2 regions of the Nocardiopsis sp. NPDC057823 genome follow, and region 2 is predicted to be linked to the other one. Evidence: riboswitches for the same ligand, from Rfam matches in the RefSeq annotation. Region 2 holds a riboswitch; the other holds the start of a gene.
What was found. Region 2 has a riboswitch for glycine ahead of gcvT (glycine cleavage system aminomethyltransferase GcvT). Riboswitches for the same ligand answer to the same signal wherever they lie in the genome.

Region 1 (14,312 bases), on a different contig from region 2:
CCGCGGCCCAGGCCGCCGACCCCGACGGCATGCTGCACCTGTACCGCCGGGCGCTGGCGGTGCGCCGGGCCGAACCCGCCCTGGGCGCCCCGCCCGCCGACGGCCCGGGGATGCGCTGGCTGGAGGCGCCCGAGGAGGTGCTGGCGTTCGCCCGCGGCGACGTGGCCTGTGTCGTCAACCTGGGCGGGGACCCGGCGGACCTGCCCGCGCACCGGGGGGTGCTGGTGGCCGGCGGGCCCCTGGAGGGCGATCGGTTGCCGTCCGACACGGCGGTGTGGCTGCGGATCGTCCGAGAGGGATGAAAGAGTGAGAGTCGAGGGCTTCGTGCGGAGGACGGCCGTGCGAAGCCCTCCTCGAACCCTGTCCGAGAGGGATGGGAGAAGGAGCCCGTGCGGAGGGACGGCCGCACGGGCTCCCCCTTTTTCCACCCCCGGGTCGAAGGCGGTCGCGCGCCCCGGCACACGTGACGGCCACCGGGAGGGGCCCGGGACCACCGGGCCCGAGGTGGCGGTGCCGGCGATGCGGACGGGGCCGCTGGGGCGGGCGGGGACCGTGGTGCCGTGTGGATGCGGGTGGGAGCCCTCTTCTGGGGTGACGTTGCCCAGGGCCGGGGGTGGCGGTGGGGGTGGTGCGGGTGGAGCCGCTGGGGCGGGCGGGGGTTGTGGTGCGGTGTGGGCGCGGAGGGGAGTCCTCGCCGGGGGCGACGGCGACCCGGGTCGGGGTGTGATGCGGGACACGGTGTGTTCCGGGGGTGGGGGAGCGGCGGGGGCGGCGCGACTGTCCGAGAGAGGAGTGCGGGGCCGCGCGAAGGCCCCGCCGGGGACCGTCCGAGAGAGGACGGTGGAGGGTCCGTGCGGAGGGACGGCCGCACGGGCCCTCGTCGCGCCCGGGCGCGTGAGGCGCGCGGAACGCGCGGGGGGACTCGGCCTGTGGCGATGTGATCGAGTACGGTCGTAACCACAACAGGGATGAAAACCGACATTCGCCCTGTCCGTACAAGTGAACACAGCGTCAGCAGGCTGTCGATACCGCGCGGGAGAGACCCCTGACCCAGGGGCGCCGACGGGGCAATACTCCCCAGTAACCTCTCAGGCACCACGGACCGTGCGGAGAAGGCCGCTCTGAAGCCTGGGCGCCGCCGTGCCCGGTGACAGAGGGGGAGACCGTGAGGAACACCGCCGATCCGCATCGGCCCTGTCACCAGGAGGTCTCCGTGTCCGACCAGCCCGTGAACGTCCCCGGCGCGCCCGCCCGGGTGTTCGCCGACCGCCACGTCGGACCCGCGCCCGGCGCCGTCGAGGAGATGCTCAAGACGGTCGGCTACGGCTCCACCGCCGAGCTCATGGCCGCCGCCGTCCCCGCGTCCATCCTCAGCGCCCCCGGACACAGCGCGGATCTGGACCTGCCCGAGGCCATCGGCGAGGCCGAGACCCTCGCGGAGCTGCGCGCGCTCGCCGACCGCAACACCGTCGTCAAGCCCCTCATCGGCCAGGGCTACTACGGCACCTTCACCCCGCCGGTGATCCTGCGCAACATCATGGAGAACCCGGCCTGGTACACGGCGTACACGCCCTACCAGCCGGAGATCTCCCAGGGCCGCCTCGAGGCCCTCATCAACTTCCAGACCATGGTCTCCGACCTCACCGGCCTGCCCGTCACCGGCGCCTCCCTGCTGGACGAGGCCACCGCCGCCGCCGAGGCCATGACCCTGGCCCGCCGCGCCTCCAAGAGCAGGGCCGACGTCTTCGTCGTCGACTCCGACGTCTTCCCGCAGACCCTCCAGGTGCTGCGCACCCGCGCCGAGCCGCTGGGCATCGAGGTCGTCGTCGCCGACCTCTCCCGGGGCCTGCCCGAGGGCGACGCCTTCGGCGTCCTGGTCCAGTACCCGGCCTCCAGCGGTGCGGTGCGCGACCCGGGCGCGGTCATCGCCGCCGCCCACGAGCGCGGCGCCCTGGCCGTGGTCGCCGCCGACATCCTCGCGCTGACCCTGCTGCGCAGCCCCGGCTCCCTGGGCGCGGACATCGCCGTCGGCTCCACCCAGCGCTTCGGCGTCCCCCTCGGTTTCGGCGGCCCGCACGCCGGCTACATGTCGGTCGCCGAGAAGCTGCGCCGCCAGATCCCGGGCCGCCTGGTCGGCGTCTCGGTGGACACCGCGGGCCGCCCGGCCTACCGTCTGGCCCTGCAGACCCGCGAGCAGCACATCCGCCGCGAGAAGGCCACCAGCAACATCTGCACCGCGCAGGTGCTGCTGGCCGTCATGGCCGGGATGTACGCCGTCTACCACGGCCCCCACGGCCTGCGCGCGATCGCCCGCCAGGTGCACACCCGCACCGCGGCGCTGGCCGACGCCCTGGCCGAGCGCGGCTTCGAGGTGGTCCACGCCGCGTTCTTCGACACCCTGCGGGTGCGGGTGCCCAGCGCCGACCGGGTCGTGGAGAGCGCCCTGGCCGCCGGGTTCAACCTGCTGCGCGTGGACGCCTCGACCGTCGGCGTCAGCGTCGACGAGACCACGACCGTCGCCGACCTGGCCGCGCTGGCCGAGGCGTTCGGCGGGGCGGGGCACGGCCCCAAGGCCGCCGTGGCCGTGGACGGGGACGCCGACCGCGTGCCCGGGGACCTGGCGCGCGGGGTGGACTACCTCGACCACCCGGTGTTCAACACCCACCGCAGCGAGACCTCGCTGCTGCGCTACATGCGCAGGCTGTCGGACCGCGACCTGGCCCTGGACCGCACGATGATCCCGCTGGGCTCGTGCACCATGAAGCTCAACGCCACCACCGAGATGGAGTCGGTCACCTGGCCGGAGTTCGCGGGCCTGCACCCGCTGGCCCCGCTGGACCAGGCGGCCGGCTCGGTGGCGCTCATCCGCGACCTGGAGTCCTGGCTGGCCGAGATCACCGGCTACGACGCGGTGTCCCTGCAGCCCAACGCCGGCTCCCAGGGCGAGTTCGCCGGCCTGCTGGCCATCCGCGGCTACCACCGTTCGCGCGGCGACGACCACCGCGACGTGTGCCTGATCCCCAGCTCCGCGCACGGCACCAACGCCGCCAGCGCGGTGATGGCCGGCATGCGCGTGGCCGTGGTGGCCTGCGACGAGGGCGGCAACATCGACGTGGACGACCTCAAGGCCAAGATCGCGAAGCACGCCGACGCGCTGGCCGCGATCATGGTGACCTACCCGTCCACGCACGGCGTGTACGAGGACACCATCACCGAGGTGTGCCGCCTGGTCCACGAGGCCGGGGGCCAGGTGTACGTCGACGGCGCCAACCTGAACGCGCTGGTGGGCTGGGCCAAGCCGGGTGAGTTCGGGGCCGACGTCAGCCACCTGAACCTGCACAAGACCTTCTGCATCCCGCACGGCGGCGGCGGCCCGGGCGTGGGCCCGGTCGCGGTCCGCTCGCACCTGGCGGCGTTCCTGCCCAACCACCCGGGCCAGCCCGAGGCGGGCCCGCACACGGGCGTGGGCCCGGTGTCGGCGGCGCCGTTCGGCTCGGCCGGCATCCTGCCGATCTCCTGGGCGTACGTGCGGATGATGGGCGGCGAGGGGCTGCGCACCGCCACCGAGGTCGCCGTGCTGTCGGCGAACTACGTGGCCAAGCGCCTGGAGCCGTACTACCCGGTGCTCTACACCGGTGCGGACGGCCTGGTCGCGCACGAGTGCATCATCGACATCCGTCCGCTGCAGAAGGCGAGCGGCATCAGCAACGAGGACGTGGCCAAGCGGCTGATGGACTACGGCTTCCACGCCCCGACGATGTCGTTCCCGGTCGCCGGGACGCTCATGGTGGAGCCCACCGAGAGCGAGGACCTGGCGGAGCTGGAGCGGTTCATCGAGGCGATGATCGCCATCCGCGGCGAGATCGACAAGGTGGCGGCGGGGGAGTGGGACGCCGAGGACAACCCGCTCAAGAACGCCCCGCACACGGCGGAGGAGGTCACGGCCGACGAGTGGACCCACGGGTACACCCGCGCGGACGCCGCCTACCCGGTGCCGTCGCTGCGCCGCGACAAGTACTGGCCGCCGGTGGGCCGCATCGACCAGGCCTACGGTGACCGGAACCTGGTGTGCTCCTGCCCGCCGCCGGAGGCCTTCGAGCTGTAGTCCGGCCCGGTAGGGCACAGGGGGCTCCGTCCGGATCCGGACGGAGCCCCTTATTCGGGCATAAGGAAAATCTACGACATAAAGGTGAGGCTTCCGGGCTCCCACAGGGCACACCCGCCCCGAAGGGCGACACCGGCCCCCACGGCACTCTCCCGCCGCCGTCGCGCGCGTTAGAGTTGCGGCGACACCCGCGTGTCCCACCGCGCGGACCCCCACCGGAAAGCGCCCAGCATGACCACGACGTCCGGACCCTCCGCACGCCACGGCGACCCCGTCGACCCCCGGCCGCGGGCCGTCGACCCCCGGGACGCCCCCGCCGGACCCGCGCCCTCGGCGTCGGAGGCGGCCGGTCTGTGCGACCAGGCCCGCGACCTGGCCGAGAACGGCCACCTCGACCGCGCCGCCGAGCTCTACCGCGGCGCCGTCGCCGCCGACCCGCCCCCGGACGTGCTGGCCCGCGCGCTGCTGGGCCTGGCCGTGGTCGAGGACGGCCGCGGCGACACCGCCGCCGCGCGCGACGCCGCCCGCCGGGCCCTGGACACGGGCGACGCCCGGCACGCGCCCCGCGCCGCCCACCACCTGGCGCTGTCGCTGGAGCAGGACGGCGAGGGCGCCGAGGCCGAGCGGGTCTGGCGCCGCCTGCTGGACCTGGGCGGTCCCGGGCACACCGCCGTCGCCCACTACGGGCTGGCCCGCGCGGCCGAGGAGCGCGGCGACCCCGGGGCCGCCGAGGAGCACTGGGAGGCGGCGCTGGCCCCGCCGCCCGAACGGGCGGAGCGGCTGCACACCGAGACCGTGGCCGAGGCCGCCCGGGACCTGGCCGGGAGGCTGCTGGGCCGGGGGGCGCCGGGCGCCGCCCTGAGCGCCGCCGACCGGGGACTGGCCGCGGCCGAGGACCCGGAGCTGCGCCTGCTGCGCGCCGCCGCCCACCTCGAACACGCCATCGCCGACCTGGACGCGGTCCTCGAACCGCCCGGCGAGGGCGGGGAGCCGGCCGCCCCGCCGACCGCCGGGGCCGCTGTGGAGCTGCTGGCCGGCCTGCTGGCGCTGCGCGGGGACGCCGAGGGGGCCGCCGGGGTGTGGCGCGGCGGACTGCGCGACCTCGGGGACGCCACCGCCGAGGAGGTCGGCGCCCGGCTGCGGCGCGGGTTCGCCCACGGGGGCGAGGAGGACGGGGAGCCCTGGTGGGAGCCCTACCTGACGGAGGCGGTGGCCACGGCCAGCGCGCCGGCGCTGGCGGCGGAGCTGTTCGCGGTGCTGACGCGGATGCACGCCCTGGCGGCGCTGCCCGCGCTGGAGGGGGAGGCGAACCCGGCGCGGCTGCGGGAGGCGCTGGTCCAGGCGGTGCGCACCCCCGACGAACTGGTGTGGGGGCCGGGCCTGCACGCGGACCTGCGGCGCCGGCTGGCGGAGGCCACCGGTGAGCGCGACCTGCTGCCCGAGGACTGGCCCGAGCGCCTGTGAGGCCGCGGGCCGCGGAGCGGTCCGCGCGTACCGCCGCCCGGGGGCTCTGCTCCCGGGCGGGGTTCGTCCGGCCCGTCGGGGGACCGGTGGGGACGGTGGTGGTCGGGCGTTCGCGGGTCAGGCGGCCAGGACGCGGGGGCGGTGCGGGGCGACGACGGCGCCGTCGGGCAGCAGCTCACCGGTGTCGTCGAAAAGGACGACGCCGTTGCAGAGCAGGCTCCAGCCCTGTTCCGGGTGACTGGACACGACGCGCGCGGCCTCGCGGTCGGTGTCCTCGAAGGACGGGCAGGCGGGTTCGTGGCTGCACATGGGATCGGCCTTTCGCTAGGGACTCGTCATTGAGCTGACGCCAAGAATAGTGGCTCACATCACATGCTTGTCGCGTTTCGGGGCGAAAACACGCGGTCGGTGTCGTCGTCCGCTCTCACACGGTGAGATACCCGCGGATCGCCTGTGGTTCGCATCACCTTCGACCGGATCGCGCGGGGTCAGTACCCGTAGCCGCCCCGGGTCCGGCGCGCCGCCGGACGGCTGCGCATCCCGGCCCCGGCCAGGCCGCCGCGCTGGAACGCCCGCACCAGCTCGCCGCCCAGGTTCACCCCGGCGCCCAGCGCCAGGCCGACCATGACCGCCTCCACCAGCGAGAGCAGACCCGCCACCGCCGTGCCCTGGGTGAACTCGATCAGCCCCCGGTACAGCAGGCTGCCCGGCAGCAGGGGCGCGATCGACGGCACCAGGTAGGGCAGCACCGGGCGGCGGGTGCGCCGGGCCAGCCAGTGGCCCACCACCCCCACGGCCACCGCGCCCACGACGGTGCCCACGACCGGCGGCACCTCGAACACCGCCCGCATGCCCGCGTAGATCACCCAGATCATCACGCCCAGCAGGCCGATGGTCACCAGCATCCGGGGCGGCACCGCCAGCGACACCGCGAACGCGATCGCGATCCCGGCCGCGCCCAGCAGCACGGGCGGGTCCATGGCGGTGCCCGCCGAGGGCAGGGCGTCCAGGTCGATGGACACGCCCAGGCGCACCGCCGTGTACGCGACCGCGCCCACCCCGGACACGATCGCGCCCAGGATGAAGAACGTCTCCAGCAGCCGGGCCGCCGCCGACACGTAGCTGCCGCTGATCCCGTCCTGGAGGCTGGCCACCAGCGGGCGCCCGGGCAGCAGCGCCATGATGTTGCCGGTGATGATCGCCCCCGCCTGGAGCCCCAGCTCCAGCTCGTGGCTCACCCACAGCAGCCCCACGCCGATGGTCGCCGCGACCATCGCCGCGGCGGTCATCTGGTAGAACTCGGCGACCCCGCGCCGGGCCAGGAACACCGACGTGCGGTCGCCCAGCACCGCGGCCAGGAACGCCACCGTCGCCACGATGAGGCCGCCGCCCATCATCACACTGGCGCTGGAGGCGATCAGCCCGAACCCGACCACGATCACCCAGTTGGGGTAGGGCATGCGGGCCCGCCGGATGTGCTCCAGCCTGGCGGCGGCGTCCTCCAGCTCCAGCAGGCCCAGGGCGGCCTGCTGCACCAGCGTGTGGAGCTCGTTGACCCGGAAGTAGTCCAGGGAGCGGCGGCGCACCACGCGCTCGCCGGTGATGGGCGGCTGGTCGCCGCCCGGGTGCGTGGACAGGGTGATGGTGGTGAAGGTGACCGACACCTCCGAACGGGGCAGGTTGAAGGCCACCGTGAGGCTGAGCATCGCCTCGCTGACGGCCTCGGTGCCCTCCCCGCTGGCGAGCATCAGCTCGCCGACCCGCAGCACCAGGTCGATGGCCCGGGCGTCGGGGAGGGGGCGCTCGTCCTCCTCCTCGTCCGGGGCCAGGTCGCGTTCGTGCCGGGCGCGCCAGTCGCGCATCCGGCTGAGCATGCGGTCCTCACCCGACGGCGGGCGGCCCCGCTTGTCCCCCATGTCCGTCCTCCCCTTCCCGCCGCCGCCCCGCGGCGGTCGACCCGGTGTTCACGACCCCTTCAGGGGACGCGGGCCCGTCGGCTCGGGTTCGCCCGCCCGGGGACCGGGTACCGGTGAGTTCGATCACCGGATCATCCTCCCAAGCCGGACGGGCCCGTGCGGCTGAACGCGCCGGGGGCCGCGGGGGCGGATCGGGGGTCATCCGTCCCGCTCCCCGGGGCGCACCAGTCCGCTCTCGTAGGCGTGCACCACGGCCTGCACGCGGTCGCGCAGGCCGAGCTTGGTGAGGATGCGGCCCACGTGCGACTTGACGGTGGTCTCGCCGACGATCAGATGCGCGGCGATCTCGGAGTTGGACCAGCCGCGCGCGACCAGCCGCAGCACCTCGCGCTCGCGGTCGGTGAGGGGGTCGGGGGCCGCGTCCCCGGAGCCGTCGGGGGCGGGCAGCAGCGGGGCGAACCGGGCCAGCAGCCGCTCCAGCACCTGGGGGGAGACCACGGCGCCGCCGGAGGCGACGGTCTCCACCGCCGCGACCAGCTCCTCGGGCGGGGAGTCCTTGAGCAGGAACCCGTGGGCGCCCGCCCGCAGGGTGCCCACCGCGTACTCGTCGAGGTCGAAGGTGGTGAGCACCAGCACCCGGACCTCCTGGTCCAGGGAGCGCGAGCGCTCGACGATGCGGCGGGTGGCCTCGACGCCGTCCATGCCGGGCATGCGCACGTCCATGAGGACGACGTCGGGCAGCAGCCTGCGGGCCGCCTCCACCGCCTCGCGGCCGTCGGAGGCCTCGCCGACCACCGACAGGTGCGGCGCGGCCTCCAGGATCATCCGGAAGCCGGCGCGGACGAGGGGCTGGTCGTCGACCAGCAGCACTGAGACGGGCACAGGCCGATTGTGCCGCATCCGGGGCGCCCCGCGGGGACGGTGCCCGACGTCAGGCCCCCGGGGGCAGGGCGGTGGGCAGCGGCGGAGGGGTGCCGCCGAAGGCCGGGCAGATGGCCTGGTGCTCGCACCAGTCGCAGAGCCTGCTCTTCTTGGGCTCCCAGACCCCGGCGCGGCCGGCCGCCTCGATCCGGGCCCAGATGTCGGAGATCTCGGCCTCGGCGGCGCGCAGCTCGTCCTCGGTGGGGTCGTACCAGCGGATCGCCCCGTCCCCGCCCAGGTAGACCAGTTGCAGCCGGGTGGGGACCACGCCCAGGTCGCGCCAGATCATCACCGCGTAGAAGAAGATCTGGAACCTGGCCTTGTCCTCGAAGCGCGGGGAGGGGGACTTGCCGGTCTTGTAGTCGACGACGCGGATGCGCCCGTCGGGGGCCACGTCGAGGCGGTCGACGTAGCCGCGCAGCCGCAGGCCGGTGGGCAGCTCCACCGAGATGCGCATCTCGCGCTCGCGCGGCTCCAGGGCGGTGGGGTTCTCCAGGTCGAAGTAGCGGCGGACCAGGTCGCGGGCGGACTCCAGCCAGGCGTCGCGGGCGGCCTCGTCGGCGAACAGCGACTCCACCTCGGGGCGCTTCTCCCGGAGCCTGTTCCACTGGGGGTCGACCAGGCCGACCGCGGTGCGGGGGGTGCGGGTCTCGGCGGGCAGCTCGTACAGGCGCTCCAGGCAGGCGTGGACCAGGGTGCCGCGCAGGGCCGCCGCGCTCGGTGCCTCCGGGAGCCGGTCGATGGTGCGGAACCGGAAGAGCAGCGGGCACTGGAGGAAGTCCGACGCCCGGGAGGGCGAGAGCGCGGACGGCAGGAGCACGGTGGTCATACACGTGAGCCTATGAGAAGGGCGTGACAGACGACACCCGTGCGCGCAGGCCCTGTGGTGCCGGGGCCCGCGTGCCGGGTGCGGCGCGGCCCCGTAACCTTGGGGGCGTGACCACCGGCAACGATCGCCCCGCGCCCCGCGACCGCTCCAACGGACTGCTCCTGGGCCGGCCCTTCGGGGTCCCCGTGTACGTCACCGCGTCATGGTGGGTGGTGGCGGTCCTCATCACCCTGGTGTACGGCGGGATCGTGCAGGACCGCCTGGCCCTGCCGTCGGTGTTCTCCTACGCGATGGCGTTCGTGTTCGCGCTGCTGCTGTACGCGTCGGTGCTGGTGCACGAGCTGGCGCACTCGGTGGTGGCCCGGCGGTACGGGCTGCCGGTGCGGCGGATCGTGCTGTACGTGCTGGGCGGGGTCTCCGAGATCGAGAAGGAGGCGCCCACGCCGGGGCGGGAGTTCTGGATCGCGTTCGCGGGCCCGCTGTTCTCCCTGCTGATCGCGGCCGGGGCGTACGGGCTGTTCCGGCTGGCGGACCCGTTCTCCGTGGTGGGCGAGCTGCTGTTCCAGCTGTGGGTTGCCAACCTGCTGGTGGGTGTGTTCAACCTGCTGCCGGGGCTGCCGCTGGACGGCGGGCGGCTGGTGCGGGCCGCGGTGTGGAAGCTGACCGGGCGGCCGCTGGCGGGCAGCGTGGCGGCGGCCTGGGGCGGCCGGGTGCTGGCCCTGGTCGTGGTGGCGGTGCCGCTGCTGCTGGGGTGGGCCGCCGGCGCCCTCAACCCGTGGGGCACGGTCTGGGGCCTGGTGCTGGGCGGGTTCATGTGGATGGGGGCCACCGACTCCCTGCGGGCCGCGCGGGTGCGCTCGCGGGTGCCGGGGCTGCGGGTCCGCGACCTGGCGCGGGCGGCGCTGGCGGTCCCGGCCGACACCCCGCTGGCCGAGGCCGAGCGGCGGGCCGCGGTGATCGGGGCGACGGCCCTGGTGGTGACCGACTCCGAGGGCACGCCGACGGCGGTGGTGCATCCCGGGCTGGCCGCGGAGGTCACCGACGCGCGGCGGGCGTGGGTGCCCGTGGCGGAGGTGGCGCGGGCGCTGACCGCCCACTCGGTGCTCCCGCTGGACCTGGAGGGGGAGGAGATGCTGGAGCGCCTGACCTCCCATCCGCTTCCGGAGTACCTGGTGGCGGACGCCGACGGCGCGGTGCACGGGGTGCTGCGCGCCGCCGACGTCAACGCGGCCATGTCCGGCCGGGAGTGAGCCGGGCGGCGCCGTGACGCCGCCCCCGCCCCCGCCCGCCCGCCGCAGCCCTCATCTGCGGGCGCCCTCGGGCCACAGGACGGACACCGGGCGGTGCAGGGAGCGGGCGTAGGCGACGATGTCGGCGGTGCCGCCGGGGCCGCGGGCGGGCTCGCCGTCCCACACCGCGACGAGCTGGTCGCAGCGCTCCACCAGGAGGCGGCCCGCCTCCAGGTGCGCCCGGGGCGTGGACTCCACGTGCGGCAGCGTGTGGACGAGGACGGCCTGGGCGAGCAGGCGGTCGTAGAGCGGGTGGTGTCCGGCGGGGAGCCCGTCGCGGTACTCCCGGGCGGGGACGATCGCCTCCAGCGGGGCCCCGGCGTCCAGGACCGCGGCGGCGAACAGGGCGTCGGCCCCGTCGGCCAGACAGGAGAGGCCCACCAGGTCGCATCCGTAGGGTTCCAGGTGCGAGTCGATGAGGGCGGCGACGGCGTCGCCCACACCGGGGGTCAGGTTGCGATGGCCGGTGATGCCGATGCGGATCACGTCACCCTCCCTGCTGTTCGTTTAGCCGCCTTTGTACCCAGATGCAGGGACGGCGTTCACGAGCAGCGCGAGGCGGTCGTCGAGGTCTCGGACACACGCGGCCTGCGGCCCTCTGTAGCGCCGTCTGAACGAGCGGACGCGGTCCACGACCCGGGCCGAGCCGAACCGGGTCCCGGTCTCCAGGGCCTCCACGGCCAGCCGGAACGCCTCGTCGACGTCGCCCGCCTCGGCGTGCGCCGCGGCCAGTTCGACCTTGAGCACCGCGGCCTGCTTGGCGCCCCGCCCCTGGGGGCCGGACGCCTCGGCGAAGGCGTCGCGGGCGTCGTGCGGGCGCCGCAGGCGCACCCCCACCAGGGCGCGGTAGCCGGAGACCTTGGCCTGGTCGAAGGCGAACACCCAGGGCCAGGGCGGGTTGACGTTGCCCGAACGGGCGATCTCCTTCTCGGCGCGGCCGATGGCGTGGGCCGCGGCGGAGCGGTCGCCGATGCCGGCGTGGGCCAGCGCCCCCACGCAGGCCAGCCAGGCGCGGGCGGTGGGGTGCGCGGAGGGGCCCAGGACGTGCTCGGCCTCCTGGACCAGGCCCAGGCCCAGTTCGGGGTCCTCCGCGGTGTCGATCTCGAAGGCGGCCAGGGAGCCGAGCATGTACACGTCGAGCAGGCGCATCCCGGCCTGGCGGGCGCGGATGACGGCGGTGCGGTAGTGCATGCGGGCCGACCCCATGTCGCCCTGGTCGGCGTGCAGCCAGGCGGCGAACCCGGAGGCCTCGCTGGCGGCGGCGCTGACGGCGGAGTGGTGGGCGGTGCCGCGGGCCTTGAGGAGCATCCGCTCGGCCAGGTGCACGTGGGCCACGGCGCTGGGCAGCAGGTCGCGGGCGGGCGAGGTGGAGTCCATGCGGCGCTGGCCGCCGGTGATGGAGCGCAGCGCGGGCGCGGTCGTCTCGTCGACGGCGGCGTGGCCGCCCTCGGGCGGGATGCCGAAGGCGGCGCCGGCGTCGGCGGCGCGGGAGGCCGCCGGGGCGGGCGCGGGCGCCGGGTCCTCGTCGGCGTCGAGCGGCAGGGTGCCGTCGAAGCGCAGCAGGTGCAGCGGGATGTCCAGACGCCGGGCCAGGTCGTGCACCTGGGTGACGGTGAGCGACTGCTGGCCGTTGACGACCCGGGAGACCCAGCTCTGGGAGTAGGCGACGGCGCGCGCCAGGTCGCCCTGGGACCAGCCGCGGGCGGTGCGCACCCCCTCGATGACGGTCGCCATGTCGCAGGTGGCCAGGGCGGCCGCGATGCGCGGCCGGGACCACAGGTCCGGTGGAAGTTGGGACATGGAGTTCAGATTAGGGATTCGCGGTGCCGGAGGTGGCCGTGTTCGGTCCGGCGGTACCGGGTAAAGCCCGGGATCGCGGTTTTTCGTGGCTTCTCACAACCCCGTTCTAACGTTCTTAGGTGAGCGCTCCGCCCCTTGTGGCATGGGTTGTTGGGATAAGGGCGATAAAAACCTTCTGTCGGCTTTCATTGTGTTCCGGGGGTGTTCTCCGGGAGGGTGCCGCCTTCCCCGGGAGGGCCACGCATAACTGCTCATGCGTGATCCGCATAGGCGTGCTTTTCCGGTCCCGGCGGTGGGGCAGAGTGAGAACGTCGTTGGCGACCACAGGGGAGGCCTGAGTGACCGTCGATACCCCACCGGCGGGTGACCCGGACATGCGGTGTCCGGGCGAGATCGACCTCGTGCTGCGCGGGCTGGCCGCGGAACTGCGCTCGCACGGGGTGGAGGCCCGCGAGGACGGGGTGCACGGGATCGTGCACGCCGGGCCGCAGCACGCGCTGCTCCGGCCGCACCGGGGCGACCTGTGGTGGTGGATGCGGTGGCCGGGGGAGCCCCGGCCGCTGGCGGGGGTGCCCCTGTCCCCGGCCACACGGACCTCCGAGGCGGTCCGCCGCATCCTGGGGGCCCTGGACCGCACCTGAGACCGCGCGGTCCGCACCGCGCCCCCCGGGGCGCGGATCCGGCCCGCGCCCCAGGGCGGGCGGTGCATGGGCTTCCCCGGAACCCAGTCTCCCTCTGTGCGGGGCCGCCCGGCCCCGCCCGCCCGACCGCCCCGCCCCCGGACCGCGCCCCCCGCGCCCGGGTCCGGCGGGGAGACCGGAACGTCCCGACCGCAGTCCCTCCGCGGCCGGGCCGGGTCCGGAAGTGTTCCGGCCGCACCTCCCCCGTGGCCGGGGCACGACGACCGCCGGCACGGTCCCCCGTGCCGCGGCGGTCCCGCCCCGCGCCCCCGGGCGGTTCACGACGGGGCGCGCCCCGGCCCCTTCCCCTTTGCGGCCGGGGCGCGCCACCGCCCCCGTCCGAGGCGCGGGCCGGGGCGTCAGGCGCCCGGGAGCGCCGCGCCGGGGCCGTGGGCGGCCAGGGCCGCGCCCACGATGCCCGCCGTGTTGCGCAGCTCGGCCGGGACGATCGGGGTGCGGATGTCCAGCAGTGGCAGGAACTTGTCCGACTTGCGGCTCACCCCGCCCCCGACCACGATCAGGTCCGGCCACAGCAGGTCCTCCACCACCCGGTAGTACCTCTGCAGGCGCTTGTGGGCCCACTCGTGGTAGGACAGGCCCTCGCGCTCCTTGGCGCCCGAGGACGCCTTGGTCTCGGCGTCGTGGCCGTCGATCTCCAGGTGCCCGAACTCGGTGTTGGGCACCAGGTGCCCGTCCACCACCAGCGCCGTGCCGATCCCCGTGCCCAGGGTGGTCATCAGCACCACGCCCGAGACCCCCTTGGCGGCCCCGTAGCGGGCCTCGGCCACCGCCGCGGCGTCGGCGTCGTTGAGCAGCCGCACCGGCCGGCCGGTGACCCGGGCGAACAGCGCCCGCGCGTCGGTGCCGATCCAGCTCTTGTGCAGGTTGGCGGCGGTGCGCACCACACCGTTCTGCACCACGCCCGGGAAGGTGACGCCCAGGGGAGGGCCGTCCGCCTGGGGGAAGTGCGCGGCGATCTCGCCGACGATCTCGGCGACCTCCTCGGGTCCGGCGTGGTGGGGCGTGAGGATCTTCAGGCGGTCCTCGAGGAACTCCCCGGTGGTCAGGTCGACCGGGGCCCCCTTGATGCCGCTGCCGCCGATGTCGATCCCCAGCCCGGTGGTCGGCTCTGACATGGGTCCTCGTCTCCGTGTCCGTGCTCAGGCGAGCAGATCGGCCCGCTGGGCTGATACTGCCCTGACGGGCGGGGCTTCGCACACGGGGCCGGCGCGTGTCCGCCCGCCGCGGACGGGCCCAGGTGGTGTCGGCGGACCGATACGCTGGACGATCGCCCCGACCGAACCGAAT
Region 2 (14,312 bases):
CCTGACCCGGGCGGCGACCCGCCGGGGCCTGTTCCACACCGGGGATCTGGCCTCCCGGGAGGCCGACGGGCACATTACCTATATCGGTCGCGGCGACGATGTGTTCAAGGCCTCGGATTACCGCATCTCACCATTCGAACTCGAAAGCGTGCTCGTCGAACACGAATACGTGGCCGAGGCCGCGGTGGTCCCCTCCCCCGATCCGCTGCGGCTGGCGGTCGCCAAGGCGTTCGTGACCCCGGCCCCCGGGGTGCCGCCCACGGCGGAGACGGCGCGGGCGATCCTGGAGCACGTCCGCGGCCGCCTCTCCCCGTACAAGAGGGTCCGCCGCCTGGAGTTCGCCGAGTTGCCCAAGACCGTGTCGGGCAAGATCCGCCGGGTGCAGCTGCGCCGGGAGGAGGCCGAGCGCGGCCCCGTCGAGGACGGCTCGCGCCGCCCCGCCGAATTCTGGGAGGAGGACTTCGCCGACCCCGAGCCGTGAACCCGCGCGGGCACCCCCGAAGAAATGCGTCTCAGTGGGCGAGACGAACATTTCACCATTGTCGCCGTTACCGGCCCCCGCCGTGTGACCCTCGTCCGAAATACCGGCGTGATCGCGTTCCGGAGCCGCGGCCGCGCTAGTGTGCAGGGTGGCGGCACCGCACGAGCGAGGACACAGGGGAGCAGCAGCATGCCCAGCACCAACGACACAAGGGTGGTCGACTACAAGCCGCTCATCGCCCCCCGGGACCTGCTCTCGGAGCTTCCCCTGGGGACGGAGCGCACCGCCCTGGTCGAGCGCTCCCGCGCCGAGGTCAAGCGGGTCCTGGACGGTGAGGACGACCGCCTGCTGGTCGTCGTCGGCCCCTGCTCCGTGCACGACCGCGAGTCGGCCATGGACTACGCCCACCGGCTGATCGAGCTGGTCCCCTCGCTGAGCGAGGAGCTGTGCGTGGTCATGCGCGTGTACTTCGAGAAGCCGCGCACCACCGTCGGCTGGAAGGGCCTCATCAACGACCCCGGCCTCGACGACACCTACGACGTCCAGCGCGGCCTGCGCCTGGCCCGCGAGATCCTGCTGGACATCAACTCGCTGGGGCTGCCCGCGGGCACCGAGTTCCTCGACCCCATCACCCCGCAGTACATCGCCGACGCCGTGTCCTGGGGCGCGATCGGCGCCCGCACCACCGAGAGCCAGGTGCACCGCCAGCTGAGCAGCGGCCTGAGCACCCCGGTGGGCTTCAAGAACGGCACCGACGGCGACGTGCAGGTGGCCGTGGACGCGGTGGGCGCGGCCGCGGCCTCGCACACGTTCTTCGGTGTGGACCCGACCGGCGCCGGCTCGGTGGTCGTCACCGAGGGCAACCCCGACTGCCACGTCATCCTGCGCGGCGGCCGCACCGGTCCCAACCACGACGCCGCCTCGGTGGACGCCGCCCTGGACGTCATCGCCCGGGCGGGGTTGCCGCGCCGCCTGATGATCGACGCCAGCCACGCCAACAGCGGCAAGGACCACGAGCGCCAGCCGGGCGTGGCCGCCGAGATCGCCGCCCAGGTGGCCGAGGGCCAGCACGGCATCATCGGCGTCATGCTGGAGAGCTTCCTCGTCCCCGGCGCCCAGAAGCTGGGCGACCCGGCGGACCTGGTGTACGGCCAGTCCATCACCGACAAGTGCATGGGCTGGGACACCACCACCGAGGTGCTGACCACCCTGGCCGAGGCCGTCCGCGCCCGCCGCAAGACCGCCTAGCCGGCGCCCCTTCCGGACCCGCCGGGCCCCGCCCCGTCCGCCACGGGGCGGGGCCCGGCCGTCTCCCCCCGAGCCGTTCCCTACCGGGTGCCGGACTCCCGGGGCAGGACGTCCAGGGCCGCCAGCAGCTCGCGCCCCAGCGCCTCGCAGTCCCCGGCCCCACGCTCCCCCGTCTCCAGGCGCAGGGCGAAGGAGTGCGTCCGCTCCCCGGCGGCCACCCAGCCGACCCACCAGCCCGGCGCCCCGTCCCCGTCGCAGGCCGCGCGGCCGTGCAGCGTGTGCCCGGCGCCCTCCTCCACGAGGGTGGCCGCGTGCAGCGCCTCCTGGTGGGCGGCGTCCACCGGCAGCTCCCGGCGGGCCAGCCCGGCCAGGAACTCCGTCTGCTCCACCGCCGAGACCCCCAGCGGGCCCCGCGCCCAGAAGTCGCCGGAGCCGTCCTCCGGCGCGCCGATGTCGCGGTCGCCGTACTCGAACCGGTCCACCCACGTGGCCAGCCGGTCCCGGCCCACCCGCTCCACCGCGTCCCGGTGCGCCGCCCCGCCGGCGCCCACCACGGCCCCCGCGTCGGACACCGCGCCCGTCTGGAGCGCCACCAGCGCCGTCACCAGCTCGAACGTCTCCCCCGGCACCGCGCGCTCGCGCGCCCGCTCCGGGTCCACCAGCACCGAGGTGCGGTCCCGTGTGTCGTAGAGCACGAACGTGCCCGCCGCACCGGCCCGCTCGAACACCCCGGCCAGGTCCGCCCGCTCCACCGCGGCCACGTCGCCGCCCACCGCGGCGGCGTTGCCCGTCCCCGGGGCGGGGCCCGACTCCTCGCCCTCCTCCCGCGGGGCGGCACAGCCCAGCAGCGCCGCCAGCGCCGCACCGGCCACCGACGCGTAGCCGATCCGTCTCATCCTCCGCGTGTCCACCAGCACTCGGTCCCCCTCGGTGCACGAACCGCCACGACCCGTTCAGGGGACACGGTAACCCGTGCCCGCCCCCGCCGCCCGGGTTTCGCCCGCGCCGGTCGCGCGGGCGGTGCCGCCCTTGGGGGCGGCCACGGCCGCTGCTAGGCTGAACGTGTTGCTGACCCCGTACGGGAGAGTGCCCGCGCAGCCGGCGCGGGCCGCCGAAGGAGCAATCCCTCCCCGAAACAACCTCTCAGGCACAGTGGACCGTACGGGCGAGACCACTCTGGAAAGCAGGGACCGGGAGTCCCTCGCCGAAGGTGCAAGCCACGCCGAGCGCGGGGCGAAGCTCTCAGGCACCGATGACAGAGGGGGAGGATGGCAACGCCTATGCACGATACGACGCCCATCCTCTCGGGAGTACCCATGTCAGAGCCCGCGTCCGCGTCGCGGCCCACCGCCCTGCGCGCGATCCACGAGAAGGCCGGCGCCTCCCTCGTCGACTTCGCCGGGTGGCTCATGCCTCTGCGCTACGGCAGCGAGACCGCCGAGCACAGGGCCGTACGCGAGGCCGCGGGCCTCTTCGACCTCTCCCACATGGGCGAGATCCGCCTCACCGGGCCGGACGCCGGCCGCGCCCTCGACCACGCCCTGGTCGGGCACCTGTCGCAGGTCAAGCCGGGCAGGGCCCGCTACACGATGATCACCGACGCCGACGGCGGCGTCCTGGACGACCTCATCGTCTACCGGCTCGGCGAGGAGGAGTACCTCGTGGTGGCCAACGCCGCCAACGCCGACGCCGTCTCCGCCGCCCTGGCCGAGCGCGCCGCCGGGTTCGACGTCGAGGTGGCCGACGAGTCCGCCGAGTACTCGCTCATCGCGATCCAGGGCCCCCGGGCCGTGGAGATCCTGGCCCCGCTCACCGACGCCGATCTCGACTCCATCCGCTACTACGCGGGCTACGAGCACACCGTCGCCGGGGTGCCCGTCCTGCTGGCGCGCACCGGCTACACCGGCGAGGACGGCTTCGAGATCTTCGTCAGGCCCGCCGACCGCGCCGTCGGGGTGTGGGAGGCCCTCATGGCCGCCGGCGCCGACAAGGGCCTGGTCCCCGCCGGGCTGTCGGCCCGCGACACCCTGCGCCTGGAGGCGGGCATGCCGCTGTACGGCCAGGAGCTGAGCACCGACCTCACCCCCTTCGACGCCGGACTGGGCCGCGTGGTCAAGTTCGACAAGGAGGGCGACTTCGTCGGCCGGGCCGCCCTGGAAGAGGCCGCCCGCACCGCCCGCCCCCGCCGCCTCATCGGCCTCGTCGCGCGCGGACGCCGTCCGCTGCGCCGCGGCCAGGACGTCCTGCGCGACGGCGAGGTCGTCGGCACCATCACCAGCGGCGCCCCCTCCCCCACCCTGGGCAGCCCCATCGCCATGGCCTACGTGGACGGCGAACTCGACACCGCGACCGGCGCGTTCACCGTGGACGTGCGCGGCCGCGGCGAGGACGTCGACGTGGTCGAGCTGCCGTTCTACAAGCGGCAGGCCTGAGAACGTGGGTCCCCCACCAAAGGGACCCCGCGCGCCCCGCGCGGCTGAACCCCTGACCGGGATCGGCACGGGCGGGCGCGACCGGACGTAGGCCGGGCCGGGCGGCCGTCACCCGGCGGCGCGGCAGGAATGAAGAGAACCTCCAAGGAGAGTTGAAGTGAGCGTTCCCACGGAGCTGGGTTACACCGCCGAACACGAGTGGGTCTCGATCGAGGACGGGGTCGCCACGGTCGGCATCACGGCGTTCGCCGCCGAGTCCCTCGGCGACATCGTCTACGTCGAGGCCCCCGCGGCCGGGACCACCGTGAGCGCGGGCGATACCTGCGGCGAGGTGGAGTCCACCAAGTCCGTCAGCGACATCTACTCCCCCGTCGACGGCGAGGTCGTCGAGGTCAACGCCGACCTCGAGGGCGAGCCGGAGTCCATCAACTCCGACCCCTACGGCGCCTGGCTGTTCAAGGTGCGCCTGTCCGGGGAACCGGGCGAGCTGCTCTCCGCGGAGGAGTACACCAAGCTGACCGAAGGCGAGGACTGACCCCCGATGGCCACCGACAACACGCTCAACCAGAGCCTGAGCGAACTCGACCCGGAAGTCGCGGCCGCCGTCGACGCCGAACTGGGCCGCCAGCGCGACACCCTTGAAATGATCGCCTCGGAGAACTTCGCCCCGCAGGCCGTCATCGAGGCGCAGGGCACCGTCCTGACCAACAAGTACGCGGAGGGCTACCCCGGCCGCCGCTACTACGGCGGGTGCGAACACGTCGACGTCGTCGAGCAGCTCGCCATCGACCGGGCCAAGGCCCTGTTCGGCGCCGAGCACGCCAACGTGCAGCCGCACTCGGGCGCCCAGGCCAACACGGCCGTGTACTTCGCCCTGCTCAAGCCGGGCGACACCATCCTCGGTCTGGACCTGGCCCACGGCGGCCACCTGACCCACGGGATGCGCATCAACTACTCCGGCAAGGTCCTCAACGCCGTGGCGTACCACGTGCGCGACGAGGACGGCACCGTCGACTACGACGAGGTCGCCGCCCTGGCCAAGGAGCACCAGCCCAAGATGATCGTCGCGGGCTGGTCCGCCTACCCGCGGCAGCTGGACTTCGCCCGGTTCCGGGAGATCGCCGACTCCGTGGGCGCCCTGCTCATGGTCGACATGGCGCACTTCGCCGGCCTGGTCGCGGCGGGCCTGCACCCCAACCCGGTGCCGTTCGCCGACGTGGTCACCACCACCACGCACAAGACCCTGGGCGGCCCGCGCGGCGGTCTGATCCTCACCAAGGCCGACCTGGCCAAGAAGATCAACTCCGCGGTGTTCCCCGGCATGCAGGGCGGCCCGCTGGAGCACGTGATCGCGGCCAAGGCCGTGGCGCTCAAGGTCGCGGCGGGCGAGGAGTTCGCCGACCGCCAGCGCCGCACCGTGTCCGGGGCCAAGCTGCTCGCCGAGCGGCTGACCCGGCCGGACGCCGCCGAGGCCGGCGTCAAGGTGGCCTCCGGGGGGACGGACGTGCACCTGGTGCTGGTCGACCTGGTGGACTCCGAGCTCAACGGCCAGGAGGCCGAGGACCGGCTGCACTCCATCGGGATCACGGTCAACCGCAACGCGGTGCCCAACGACCCGCGGCCGCCGATGGTCACCTCGGGTCTGCGGATCGGCACCCCCGCGCTGGCCACGCGCGGGTTCGGCGACGAGGACTTCGCCGAGGTCGCCGACGTCATCGCCGAGGCCCTCAAGCCGGAGTTCGACGCCGAGTCGCTGCGCGCCCGGGTCCGGGCCCTGACCGAGAAGTACCCGCTCTACCCCAACCTGTAGGGCCCCGCCGTGCGGGGCCGCCGGGCCCCGCACGGCGTTCGTCCGGCAGGCACGGCCCTGTGCTCAACGAGGAGGACAGACCTTTGGCCATCAGCGTGTTCGACCTGTTCAAAATCGGTATCGGACCGTCGAGTTCGCACACCGTCGGGCCGATGAAGGCCGCCCGCACGTTCGTCTCCCGGCTCCGGGAGAACGGGCTGCTGGACGAGGTGGCCCACGTGCGCGCGGAGCTGTACGGGTCCCTCGCCCTCACCGGCAAGGGGCACGGCAGCGACACGGCCGTCGTGCTCGGCCTGCTGGGCCACACCCCCGAGGGGGTGGACGTGGACTCCGTGCCCGCCCTGGTGGAGCGGGTGCGCGCCGAGCGCTCGATGGCCCTGGGCGGCCCGGACGGGCCGACGGTGGACTTCGACCCGGCCGTGGACGTGGACTTCCGCCGCAAGGAGAGCCTGCCCGACCACCCCAACGGGATGCGGTTCGTCGCCCGGGACTCCGTCGGCGCCGAGCTGGCCGCCAAGGTGTACTACTCCGTGGGCGGCGGGTTCGTCGTGGACGAGCGGGCGGCGGGGGCCGACCGCATCAAGGCCGACGACACCGTGCTGCCCCACCCGTTCGACAGCGCCGAGGAGCTGCTGGCGCTGTGCGCGGAGACTGGCATGTCGATCAGCGCGGTCATGCGCGCCAACGAGCGCGCCTTCGGCCGCACCGACGCCGAGATCACCGCCGGGCTCCTGGAGGTCTGGACGGTGATGCGCCAGTGCGTGCGCCGCGGGGTGACCACCGAGGGCACCCTGCCCGGCGGCCTGCGGGTGCCGCGCCGGGCGCACCGGCTGTACCGCCAGCTCGGCGGCAACTGCGACGACGCGGGGCTGCTCGCCCCCACCGCCGACGACCCCGACCCGATGCGCGGCAGCGACTGGATCACCCTGTACGCGCTGGCGGTCAACGAGGAGAACGCCGCGGGCGGCCGGGTGGTCACCGCGCCGACCAACGGCGCGGCGGGGATCGTCCCGGCGGTGCTGCACTACTACACGCACTTCAGCCCGGGCGCGGGCGAGGAGGGCGTGGTCCGGTTCCTGCTGACGGCCGGCGCGATCGGCATCCTGTTCAAGCAGAACGCGTCGATCTCCGGCGCCGAGGTGGGCTGCCAGGGCGAGGTCGGCTCGGCCTCCTCCATGGCCGCCGCGGGGCTGGCCGAGGTGCTCGGCGGCACCCCGGCCCAGGTGGAGAACGCCGCGGAGATCGCCATGGAGCACAACCTGGGCCTGACCTGCGACCCGATCGGCGGCCTGGTCCAGGTCCCGTGCATCGAACGCAACGCGCTGGCGTCGGTCAAGGCCATCAGCGCGGCCCGCATCGCGCTGCGCGGCGACGGCAGCCACTTCGTGTCCCTGGACAAGGTCATCAAGACCATGCGCGACACCGGCCGCGACATGCACGACAAGTACAAGGAGACCAGCCGCGGCGGCCTCGCCGTCAACGTCATCGAGTGCTGACGCGGGCCGCCGCGGCCGGGGCCGTCAGGCCGGGGCGTCGGCCGGGGCCGGTTCGGCGGGCTCGGCCGCCCGGGTGCAGAGGCTGACCGCGACCAGCGCGACCAGGGCCGCGGGCAGCGCCACGATGACGGCGTTGAGCCCGCCCGGGGAGCCGGCGACCTGCCAGCCGATGGTGGTGGCCGCGCCCGCCACCAGGGCGGCGACGGCGCCGGCGGTGGTCGCCCGCTTCCAGAACAGCACCGACAGGACGACCGGGGTGATCGCCGCCCCGTAGATCGTGTAGGAGTACATCTGCAGCTCCAGCACGGTCGGGAAGAACAGGCCGAGGGCGACGCCCAGGACCGCGACGCCCAGGACCGACAGGCGCTGGACCAGGAGCTTGCGGCGCTCGCCCGCCCGCTCGCCCGCGAACCGGGCGTACAGGTCGTAGGCCACGTTGGAGGCCCCCGACAGCATGTACGAGGAGCCGGTGGTGATGACGAACGCGACCGCGCCCGCCAGGATGAGGCCGCCCAGGACGGCGGGCAGGTAGCCCTCGGAGGCCAGGCTGAGGATCGCCATGTCCCCGTCGATGCCGGGCATCAGGACCGCGGCCGCCGTGGCGAGCAGCACGACCGGGACGAAGACGAAGAAACCGCCCACCAGCATGCCGAGCGTCGAGGAGCGGGCCTCCTTCTCGTCCTTGGCGGCGGCGAGCCGCTGGTACATGTTCTGGTCGGCGAGCAGCAGCAGGAAGAGCGGGAGGAAGTAGCCGAGCAACTGGAGGGCGGTGAGCCCGCCGCTGAACGTGGTGGCCTGCTCGGGGAGGCCGTCCCAGTAGGCGCCCGGCCCGCCGACGGCGGCGAGCACCAGCGGCACCGACACGATCAGGCCGAGCACGATGAGGATGGCCGAGAAGAAGTCGGTGTAGGCGACGGAGAAGAGCCCGCCGGTGATGGTCAGCACGGTCACGACCACCGCGACGAGCAGCGTCCCCTGGAACGCGTTCAGCGGGGTGACCAGGCTGACCACGTAGCCGCCGCCGACGAACTGGGAGGCGGTCAGGCCCAGGTAGGCGATGGTGGTGACAGCCGCGGCGACGGTGCGGACGCCGATGCCGAAGCGCGCCTCCAGCAGTTCGGGGATGGTGTGCCGCGAGGCCCTGCGGATCCGGCGGGCGGCCAGGAGCAGGACCAGGATCCCCAGCGGGGTCCCGGCGAAGAAGACCATCCCCGCGGTCGGGCCGTAGGTGTAGGCGAAGTTGGCGCCGCCGATGATGGTCCCGGAGCCGACCCAGGTGACGAGCATGGTGGCGATCATGACCGGGCGCGGCAGGCTGCGCCCCGCGAACAGGAAGTCGTCGCCGCCGCGGAGCCTGCCCGAACGCAGGAAGTACAGGGCGACCCCCAGCATGGCCGCGATGTACACGGCGAGGATCACGAGATGGGTCGTTTGCATGGATCACCTTGCGGGGTTCGGGGTGGGGAGGGGGACCGCGGGGGGCCGGCGGTAGGGGCCATGAAAACAGCCCCGACCATGAAATGCAACACTTATTGCATTCGGGGTGACCCTGATCACACCACGTGGGTCCGTGTCCCATCGCCGCAGGTGGACCGCCCCGAGGCCGCTCAGAAGAGCTCCGTCTCCTCCCACAGGCGCTCGGTGTCGCGCACCGCGCGCAGCACCCGCTCGCCCCCGATCCGGGCCAGCTCGGCCAGGACCGCGTGGATCACCGACATCGCCGGGGTCAGCGAGGGGAACATCCCCACCCCCTCGCTGGGGACCAGCAGCACGTGGGCGGCCCCCTGCGCCAGCGGCGAGTCGCGGCGGTCGGTGATCACCGCCACCGGCACGGACCGCCCCGCCGCCACCCGGGCCGCCGAGCGCAGCGCGGTCGGCAGCCGCCACAGGTCGCAGGCAAGGAACAGGTCCTCCGGGCCCATCCGCGCCAGCGCGCTGACCAGCGCGGTCCCTCCCACCTCGAAGCGCACCACGTCGTACCCCATGATCCCCGCGGCGTGCGCGAGCTGCAGTCCCGGGGCCGCGAACGTGCCCGAGCCCACCACGCCGGTCCGGCGGGCGCCGTGGATGGCCGCGGCCAGGGCGCGCACCCGGTCCGGCTCGATCGTCGCCTCCAGGCCCCGCAGCCCCTCCCGGTCCGCCCGGAACGCGGCCCGCACGGGGTCCGCGTCGGACCCGGCGTGCTCGGCCAGGACCTCGCCCGCGCTGAGCGAGGCCAGGTAGCGGGAGCGCAGCTCCAGCCGGAGCGCCGGCCAGCCGGAGAACCCGAGTGTCTGCGCGGCCCGCACCACGGTCGCGACGTTCACGCCGGCCCGTTCGGCCACCTCCGCCGTACTGGCGTAGGAGGCGAACTTCTGCTCGTCCCGGAGCACCCGGACCACGCGCTCGGCGGCCCGGCCGAGCCGGCCGTCCCCCAGCGCGGCCTCGATCCAGTCCGCCATCGCACCTCCGTCCGGGCCGTCCGCCGGACCTCCCGGCGGGCGTGCCGCTCCCCCAAGCGATACCACCACCCGGGCACCGGCCCGCAAAAGATGCAACATATATTGCATATAAGGCGTGGGTCACACGCCGGACCGCTCCACCGGAGGTATCCATGACACGCCCGTCCCGCCCGACGACCCTCTTCACCGGCGCAGGCCTGCTCGACCCCGGGGCCGGGACCCGCGCCCCCGGCTGGCTCCTGGTCGAGGACGGCCGCATCGCGCGCAGCGGCGGCGGCCCCGCCCCCGAGGTCGGCGACGCGGTCGAGGTCGTCGACCTGGGAGGGGCCACCCTCATGCCCGGGCTCATCGACGCCCACGTCCACCCGACCGCCTTCAGCGCCGACCTGGGCGCGGCCATGGACCACGCGCCCTCCTACGTCGCCGCCTACGCGGCCCGCTCCCTCAACGACATGCTCCGCCGCGGCTTCACGACCGTCCGCGACGTCGCCGGGGGCGACTGGGGGCTGGCCCGGGCCGTCGACGAGGGGCTCGTCGACGGCCCCCGGCTGATGTTCGGCGGCAAGGCGCTGTCCCAGACCGGCGGCCACGGCGACTTCCGGGGCCCCGGCCGCCAGGGCAACGACACCCACGCCTGCTGCCCCGGGGCGGGCCTCGTCTGCGACGGCCCCACCGAGTTCCGCCGCGCGGCCCGCGAGCAGCTGCGCACCGGGGCCCACCACCTCAAGATCATGCTCTCCGGCGGCGTCGCCTCGCCCACCGACCGCATCGACTCCACCCAGTCCTCCGAGGACGAGATCCGCGCCGTGGTGGAGGAGGCCGAGGCGGCCAACCGCTACGTCACGGGCCACGCCTACACCGCCCGCGCGGTCAACCGCGGCCTGCGCCTGGGCGTGCGCTGCATCGAGCACGGCAACCTCATCGACGAGAGCAGCATCGAGCTGTTCCTGGAGCACGACGCCTTCCTGGTGCCCACCCTCGTCACCTACCGGGAGCTCGCCCGGCGGGGCGAGCAGGAGGGCCTGCCCCCCGAGAGCCGGGCGAAGGTCGACACGGTGCTGGCCCGGGGGCTGGACGCCCTGCGCGCGGCCCACGAGGCGGGGGTGAACCTGGTCTTCGGCAGCGACCTGCTCGGGGGCATGCAGGACCGGCAGAGCGAGGAGTTCGCCATCCGCGGCACGGTGCAGCCCGCCGCGGACGTCCTGCGCGCGGCCACCGTGAACGCCGCCCGCCTGCTCGGCCTGGAGGGGGAGGTCGGCACGCTGCGCGAGGGCGCCCGCGCCGACCTCATCGTGGTCGACGGCGATCCGCTGGCCGACATCTCGGTGCTCGCCGACCCCGCGCGCAACGTCCGCACCGTCCTGCGGGACGGCCTGGTCCGCCACCGGCGCGCCGACTCCCTCTGACACCGCACGGACCGGCCCCGCCCCGGCGGGGGCGGGGCCGGTCCGCCTCGGTCAGGCGAGGCTGCGGCGGGGGTTCTTGGCCGGGGCGGTCATGGACATGCGGACCACCGCCGGGATGCTCTCCAGCTCCAGGGAGCGGCGCAGGTCGGCCAGCGCCTCGGAGCGCACCCGCCGCCACACGCCGGCGACGTCGGCGTCGTCGTCCAGGGTCAGCGCCAGCCGCAGGTGGGGCGCCTCGGCCGACTCGGTGAGGCGGGCCCGCGCCCGGCGCACGCCCGGGTAGTCGGCCACCTCCTGCTCCAGCGCGCTGCGCGCGACGCTCTCGGGCAGCTCCACCCGGCCCTCGGCGCCGCGTTCCAGCACCAGGCGGCCGACCGTGTCGTCGAACCCCTGCACCAGCAGCCACCGCAGTGCCAGGAACGCGGCGACGAACGCCACCGCCACCACCGCGTACGGCATCCAGCCGGCGGCCAGGAGGCCCCGGACCGTGTCGTTGAGCAGGGCGTCCCCGGCCACGTCCGCGCCGAACACCCCGCGCCCGGCCGCGAACGCCGCGGCGCCGGCCGCCAGCAGCACGACCCCCACCAGCAGCAGTCCCTGCCGGTTGCCCCGGGCCGACCTGCGTGCCCTGTTCCGTGCCATGGTCACCCCTCCGCGTAACGGACGTGGGTGGCGATCCGCAGGCTGCGCAGCGGTGCCAGCTCCTCCAGCCGCCGCTCCACGGCGGCGGTGACCTCCGCCGGCAGCTCCGGCGCCTCGCGCATCCCGGTGCGCACCTGCACCCGGATACGGCTGCCGCGCACGTGCACCCCCACCTGGTCGACGCCGCTGACGTCCTGGGCGGCGGCGGCCACCGCCCGGCGCAGGGCGCTGCGGGTCATGCCGACGACCAGCGCCGGGTCGTCGGTGCGCAGCGCCGTCCAGTGCCCGCGCCCCGGCGCGAGTGCGGCCACGATCAGCACGAGCCCGATCAGGGCCAGCAGCGCGGACGCGATCTGCACCGACGGCTGCGACCACGTGGTGGCCTGCGCGTACTCCGTCGCGGTCCCGACGGGGAACAGCCCCAGGGGGCTGCCCGCCAGCGCCGCGATCACCTCGGCCGCGGCGAGGACCGCGACGACGAGGATCACGAACCCGGTGATCACCGCGGGCCATGACCGTCGGGGGCGGAACGTGTGGACGGCCACTCTCCTGGCCTTCCGGTCGACCCCCTGGTCGGGACGGCCGAGCACCTCTTCCACGGTGGTCATCACAACTCCTAGTACGGCGGTCCCCGACCGGGCCGGAAGGGCGTGCCCCTCCCGGCCCGCCGTCGCGGAGCGGTGGAACGGCGCGGTCAGCGCACCGTTTCGGCGATCTCGATGTCGATGTGGTGGACCTGCTTGCCGGTGACGTGCTCCACCCGCTCCCGGACCCGGGAGCGGACGAGCGCGGCGATCCGGCGCACGGGTTCGGGATAGTCCACGCGGATCCGCAGGCGCAGCAGGACGACGTCCCCGCTCACCCGGGCGCGCACCGCCCGGCCCCGGCTCGCCGCCCCCGCCCCGGCCACCTCGTCCACGGCGCGGGCGGCCGTCTTCTCGACGACCCCGCTCGCGATGTCCGTGCGCCCGCCGGGGTCGCGCAGCTCCCCGTCGCGGACGTGCCGCCCCCGGACGGCGGTGTGCTCCCGCTGCCGGGGGACGTCCTGTGTGCGTGTTCCCACCATGGCCGCGCCCGTCAGGCCGAACGCCGCGAGAACATCTCGCTCAGGTCGACGTCGCCCTCCATGGCCCGGCCCGCGACGAATCCGGCCAGGCCCAGGACCAGCACGAGCGCGAAGGCCACGAACCCGCCGAACGCGCCCGCCAACCCCAGCACCGTCCCGTAGGACAGTCCGACTATGGGCCACATGGCATCCCCCTTCATGTCCAGCGCTCATCTCGTTTGCGGTCGGGTCCGGGTGCCCGCCGCCCCGGCGACCACGTCCTCCACGCTGACGTGGACGGCGCGGCCGCCGGCGACCGGGGCGAGCGCCCTGCGGAGCTCGCCCGCGATCTCGGGCAGCGGCCGCCCGAAGTGGACCACGACGCCGACCTCGACGGTGTCTGGACGCACCGCCACCCCCCGGACGCGGCCGCCCGGAACGGGTGTGGACAGCGTCCCGAACGACCCCGCGGACAGTTCGACCACGTCCGGGGACCCCAGGGCCGCCCGGGCCACCCGCCGGGCGATCTCCCCCGGCTCGTCGACGCCGCCCATCACTACTGGACCCTGGGTGAGGAGTCCGCGCCGCCGCCGTCGCCGCGCGCGGACTCGCCGTCGTCGTCATCGGGCAGGTGGATGTCGTCCACCCTGATGTTGATCTCGGTGACCTCGAGACCGGTCATCTTCTCGATGGCGTTGGTGACGTTGCGGCGCACGGCCGCGGCGAGTTCCTGGATGGCGGTGCCGTACTCGACGACGACGTCGATGTCGACGGCGGTCTGCCGCTCCCCGACCTCGACGGACACGCCGCGGGCCACCGACCCCTTGTCCCCGCCGCCGGTGACGGCGTCCCTGACGGCCCCCATGGCGCGGGCGGCGCCGCCGCCCATGGCGTACACGCCGCCGATCTCACGGGCTGCCATGCCCGCGATCTTGGCGACCACGCCGTCCGCGATGTGGGTGTGGCCGCCCTCTGCGGCCCCTCCCCGCCGGTCCGCCTCGCGGGCGCCCGGCACCCTGGCCTCGGTCCTGGTATCCGACACTGGTCCCCCTACGCAGTGTGCAGACGAGCCCGTTCGGGCTCCGGTCGTATGGGCGGCGTCAGCGCTTGAAGACGTTCTTGATCTTCTCGCCGGCGTTCTCGACCGCCTCCTCCGCCTTGGCCTTGGCCTTGTCGGCGGTGTCCTTGGCGCGCGCCTTGGCCTGGTCGGCCTTGCCCTCGGCCTCCTTGGACCGGTCGCCGGCCGCCTTGCCGTAGGCCTCCTTGGCCTTGCCGCCCAGGTCGTCGAAGTGCTTGCCCATGTGTGTTCAC

Region 1: another riboswitch for glycine. It lies ahead of gcvP (aminomethyl-transferring glycine dehydrogenase); the one in region 2 lies ahead of gcvT (glycine cleavage system aminomethyltransferase GcvT).

The regions. Positions count from the first base shown of each region.
Region 1 is NZ_JBHVLR010000002.1:368,546-382,857, forward strand. Features, by position in the region: gene ACFVNO_RS05895 (alpha-amylase family glycosyl hydrolase) at 1-302, shown strand, start outside; glycine riboswitch at 1,024-1,115, shown strand; gene gcvP (aminomethyl-transferring glycine dehydrogenase) at 1,229-4,105, shown strand; gene ACFVNO_RS05905 (tetratricopeptide repeat protein) at 4,337-5,569, shown strand; gene ACFVNO_RS05910 (DUF5999 family protein) at 5,687-5,878, opposite strand; gene ACFVNO_RS05915 (threonine/serine exporter family protein) at 6,058-7,485, opposite strand; gene ACFVNO_RS05920 (response regulator transcription factor) at 7,684-8,367, opposite strand; gene ACFVNO_RS05925 (RecB family exonuclease) at 8,417-9,235, opposite strand; gene ACFVNO_RS05930 (site-2 protease family protein) at 9,391-10,485, shown strand; gene ACFVNO_RS05935 (hypothetical protein) at 10,537-11,010, opposite strand; gene ACFVNO_RS05940 (helix-turn-helix transcriptional regulator) at 11,032-12,285, opposite strand; gene ACFVNO_RS05945 (hypothetical protein) at 12,663-12,965, shown strand; gene ppgK (polyphosphate--glucose phosphotransferase) at 13,364-14,140, opposite strand.
Region 2 is NZ_JBHVLR010000009.1:12,919-27,230, reverse strand. Features, by position in the region: gene ACFVNO_RS16540 (AMP-binding protein) at 1-481, shown strand, start outside; gene ACFVNO_RS16535 (3-deoxy-7-phosphoheptulonate synthase) at 671-1,729, shown strand; gene ACFVNO_RS16530 (penicillin binding protein transpeptidase domain-containing protein) at 1,810-2,625, opposite strand; glycine riboswitch at 2,799-2,899, shown strand; gene gcvT (glycine cleavage system aminomethyltransferase GcvT) at 3,046-4,161, shown strand; gene gcvH (glycine cleavage system protein GcvH) at 4,319-4,696, shown strand; gene glyA (serine hydroxymethyltransferase) at 4,703-5,971, shown strand; gene ACFVNO_RS16510 (L-serine ammonia-lyase) at 6,055-7,467, shown strand; gene ACFVNO_RS16505 (sodium:solute symporter family protein) at 7,492-8,904, opposite strand; gene ACFVNO_RS16500 (MurR/RpiR family transcriptional regulator) at 9,075-9,908, opposite strand; gene ACFVNO_RS16495 (amidohydrolase family protein) at 10,061-11,314, shown strand; gene amaP (alkaline shock response membrane anchor protein AmaP) at 11,366-11,956, opposite strand; gene ACFVNO_RS16485 (DUF6286 domain-containing protein) at 11,959-12,564, opposite strand; gene ACFVNO_RS16480 (Asp23/Gls24 family envelope stress response protein) at 12,651-13,022, opposite strand; gene ACFVNO_RS16475 (hypothetical protein) at 13,034-13,207, opposite strand; gene ACFVNO_RS16470 (hypothetical protein) at 13,232-13,555, opposite strand; gene ACFVNO_RS16465 (Asp23/Gls24 family envelope stress response protein) at 13,558-14,043, opposite strand; gene ACFVNO_RS16460 (CsbD family protein) at 14,102-14,302, opposite strand.